DNA from 2 places in the Zhongshania arctica genome. Region 1 is predicted to be linked to the other one. Evidence: predicted binding sites of a transcription regulator. Region 1 holds the regulator's gene; the other holds the start of a gene.
The links. The regulator sigma-54, encoded in region 1, starts transcription at its own class of promoters, with help from an activator protein. The targets are predictions, from matches to a motif close to TGGCACANNNNTTGCNNT.
Positions count from the first base shown of each region.

Region 2: glnL (nitrogen regulation protein NR(II)) is a predicted target of sigma-54. The motif match lies at 1,282-1,299, and genes of this name have one in related genera.

Region 1 is NZ_JBFRYB010000001.1:1,235,527-1,237,732, forward strand. Features, by position in the region: gene AB4875_RS05615 (PTS sugar transporter subunit IIA) at 1-35, opposite strand, end outside; gene hpf (ribosome hibernation-promoting factor, HPF/YfiA family) at 74-361, opposite strand; gene AB4875_RS05625 (RNA polymerase factor sigma-54) at 439-1,935, opposite strand; gene lptB (LPS export ABC transporter ATP-binding protein) at 2,079-2,206, opposite strand, start outside.
Region 2 is NZ_JBFRYB010000001.1:689,878-692,083, reverse strand. Features, by position in the region: gene glnA (glutamate--ammonia ligase) at 1-491, shown strand, start outside; gene AB4875_RS03145 (DUF4124 domain-containing protein) at 599-1,096, shown strand; gene glnL (nitrogen regulation protein NR(II)) at 1,333-2,206, shown strand, end outside.

The sequences.
Region 1 (2,206 bases):
GTGCGTCCGGTAGTGAGTATTGATTCAAGTGTCATGATAGTTACTTGTTTAACTGCGTTTGGAACCGAAGGCCTTAGCGGCCCAGCGATTTCTCTTTGTGTTTAATTAATTGACGATCAAGCTTGTCGGTTAGACTGTCAATTGCCGCGTACATGTCTTCTGATTCACAGGTTGCAAATAAATCTGCGCCGGCAACATGCACCGTCGCCTCGGCCTTTTGAACGAGTTTTTCTACCGTCAGAGTGACGTCAGTATTGGTGATATTGTCAAAGTGTCGCTGCAGTTTTGTCAGCTTATTGTTTACATAATCGCGGAGGGCGGGGGTAACGTCTACGTGATGACCACTTACAGTAATCTGCATAATTTGCTCCTTCATCGCTTAAAAATGCTGGCGCCTCGCGGCGAGTCGCTGCTAGCAGTGATCCTTAGATCACTACATTATACTAGTCGCTTCCGCTCATTTGAGGGCGGAATAACCAGTGATTCTCTGTATTTTGCAATGGTACGCCGCGCAACTTGAATACCCTGTTCGCCAAGCAAGTCTGTTATTTTACTGTCGCTTAAGGGTTTGCGAGGGTTTTCTGCGGCCACCAATTTTTTAATTAAGGCGCGTATCGCCGTGCTTGAGCACTCGCCGCCAGTATCTGTAGATACATGGCTTGAGAAAAAGAATTTTAGTTCAAAAATACCGCGTGGCGTGTGCATGTATTTTTGCGTGGTGACCCGCGAGATGGTGGATTCATGCATACCGACGGCTTCGGCAATGTCGTGCAATACGAGTGGCTTCATTGCCTCTTCGCCATATTCAAGAAAGCCGCGTTGGTATTCGACTATCTTGGTCGCTACTTTCATTAGGGTTTCATTGCGACTAATAAGACTTTTAATGAACCAGCGTGCCTCTTGGAGATTGTCGCGAATATAGTCATTATCACTGCTATTACTGCTTTGGCGAGCCAGTGACGCATATTGGGCATTTATTTGAATTTTGGGCGCAATGTCTGGATTTAGTTCTACTAACCAGCGACCTTCTTTTTTGCTAACAAAAACATCGGGAATAACGTATTCAGTGTCGTCGCTGCCAATCGCGTTACCAGGAGTGGGGTCTAGTGATTGGATAAGTTTTAAAATATCGCGCAACTGCTCTTCTTTGAGACGACAGCGGCGCATAATTTGGTTGTAATCGCGGTTGCCCAGTTGTGCCATATACTGGCTAACTACTAGGCAGGCTTCTTCAGCGTAAGGCGTATTCTGGGGCAGCTGTTTGAGCTGGATTAAAAGGCATTCCTGCAGGTCTCTGCCGCCAACGCCAGGCGGATCAAATTGTTGGATGAGGTGTAAAACAGCGTTCACCTCTTCAATTTCTATCGCATCGCTATTAAAACCTTCTACCAGTTCCTCTGGGCTTACCGTCAGCCGGCCTTTTTCATCGATGGCATCGATAATCGCGGCGGCGATCATTTGGTCAATATCAGATAAGCGGCTCAGATTGAGCTGCCAGCGCAGGTGGTCTTGAAGTGAATCTGAGCTGGAATTTCGATAATCGTTGTTGTAGTCATTGTCTTCGCCCGAGGCGCCGCTGCCCGAGCTACTGCCACTGCCGCTGGTTTGGAATACGTCATCCCATTGGCTGTCGACCGGCAGGTCTTCGGGAATGTCGCTGCGCTCTGCCCATTCAGTATCTGCTTCAGGCAGAGGCGCTTCTATCTCGTTGTCACTGGCTTTTTCAGGTTTTTTGGGTTCGGCGGAAGTCGGTTCGATATTGACTTCTATGTCGCCGTCGTCATCACTGATTTCCAGTAGTGGGTTAGAATCTAGCGCTGATTGAATTTCTTGCTGAAGGTCTAAAGTGGACAGTTGTAATAGACGAATTGCCTGCTGCAGCTGGGGTGTCATTGTCAGGCTTTGGCCGACTTTTAGCTGTAGCGATTGTTTCATAGGCGGTGACTTCTACAACGTGAATTAAGTGGTAATGCGAACGAAATTTCGTTCTACCGGCACGTGATATGCCTCTATGTCAGTGTAGTCGCGACACGGTTTCCCTGCAATACCTGTGCCGATTCATTTATACAGAACAGTACTTACAGCGTAAATTTGTCGCCGAGGTAAATATCACGAACGATCTGGCTATTGAGCACCGCTTCGGCGTTGCCTTCGGCCACAATGCGCCCCTCGCCGACAATATACGCCTTGTCACAAATATCCAGTG
Region 2 (2,206 bases), 550 kb from region 1:
GCGCTATCAACGCTTTCACCAACGCATCTACTAACTCGTATAAGCGCTTGGTTCCCGGCTTTGAAGCACCTGTTATGCTGGCTTACTCAGCGCGTAACCGCTCTGCGTCAATCCGTATTCCGTTTGTACCAAACCCGAAAGCACGTCGTGTAGAAGTACGCTTCCCAGATCCATCTGCAAACCCTTACCTTGCGTTTGCGGTTATGCTGATGGCTGGCCTAGACGGCATCAAAAACAAGATTCACCCTGGCGATGCTGCTGACAAAGATCTTTACGATCTACCAGCAGAAGAAGCAGCGGCAATTCCAACCGTTGCCTCTAGCTTAGATCAAGCACTGCAAGCCCTAGATGCAGACCGCTCGTTCTTGACCGCTGGCGGCGTATTTGACGACGATACCATCGACGCCTATATCGCACTGAAAGCACAAGACGTTGAGCGCCTAGCCATGACAACTCACCCCGTTGAGTTCGACATGTACTACAGCGTGTAACACTTGCGTCTACTGTAAAAAAACCCGCCAATGGCGGGTTTTTTTATGCTTGTAGTAAACTCAATCTAGTCACATCATTAAATCTAGCCATCACCCCCGGAGCAACTATGCGCGGCATACTCGTTTTAAGCTGTATTTTTGCTTTATGCTCGCAGGCCCTACATGCGGAAATCTATCGCTATACCGATGACAACGGCCGCACCGTATATTCCGATAAAGCCCCCAAAAGTGCAGAACCAATCACGCTCCCCACACTGAACACCACACCCGCAATAGACATTGATGAACCTAAGCGCACACCTAAGAAAGCCGTGAATTTAGATCGCAATACCATACGCATAAACTCCCCCAGCGACGGCGCCATTATAGCCAATGGCCTAGTCGGCATAACCGTAAGCACCTCTACAGATCAAGCACTTCGCAAAGGTCAGCAAGTACGTATCAGTCTTGACGGTGAAGTTCTCAGCACATCGACATCAATGAGCACCGCCATTCCACGACTTCCCCGCGGCCAACGTCGTATTAAGGCCACCCTCATTGACCAGAACAGCAAAACGCTCTCGGAAGACAGCATCAACATTACGGTTTATCGGCCGACGAACTAATCTCTCTGCACTTTATTATTAAGTATTTGTTTGCACCTTATGTGTGCATAATATGAAATATCATGGCAATTCCGCCCCAAGAAAAAGCCGTGTACTTACTGTGGATATAGCCCCAAAACAGGGCTTTTAGATCATTCTGCTTGATAAATTTGCTGAATCACCCATAAACCCCCGTAGCTTTCGCTTGGCCTAGAAATTGCTACTAGGCAAGACATAACGCACACACTGGCGACCTTATGCCTCCGATCAATATGTACCATCAAATTCTCGACAACTTAAAAACAGCAATACTGTTGGTAGAGCCGAACCTGACTGTTAATTATATTAATCCGGCTGCAGAGTCACTATTGGCGGTATCTGACCAACGTATTCACGGCGAAGCTATTACTAAGCTATTTCATGAACAGGAAGACACCCTCGTTAAGCTGCTAGACGCCATCAATAACTGTGAGGCCTATACCAAGCGAGAAACTGTTTTAACCCTGCGTTCCGGCGCAGAGATAACGGTCGACTACGCGGTGACCCCGGTGACCGAAAACCGCCGCACCTCACTAATCATCGAACTACAGCCATTAGACAGACTTATCCGTATCAGCCGCGAAGAAGGCCTGCTGTCATCGCAGCAAAATAGCCAAGCGCTAATTCGCGGCATTGCCCACGAAGTTAAAAACCCCTTGGGCGGCCTGCGCGGTGCGGCCCAGCTACTGGCTCGCGAACTTAGCGACCCCAAGCTACACGACTACACCAATATTATTATTGAGGAAGCTGACCGCCTGCGAAATCTAGTCGACACAATGCTAGGGCCCCACCGCGCACCAGAGAAACAAAGGACTAATATTCACGAGGTATTAGAGCGGGTAAGGCAGCTTGTTGAAGTAGAAAACGAAGGTAGCATTCACATTATTCGCGACTACGACCCCAGTATTCCAGACATACTTGGCGATCGCGAACAACTTATTCAAGCCTTCCTAAATGTCGTCCGCAACGCCAAGCAGGCGCTTCGGCAAGATTCCGCCAGCGATAGAGATCCAACCATCACTATACGCACTCGCACCATACGCCAACTCACTATTGGCTCAAACCGCCACCGCCTAGTGTGCAGCACTGACA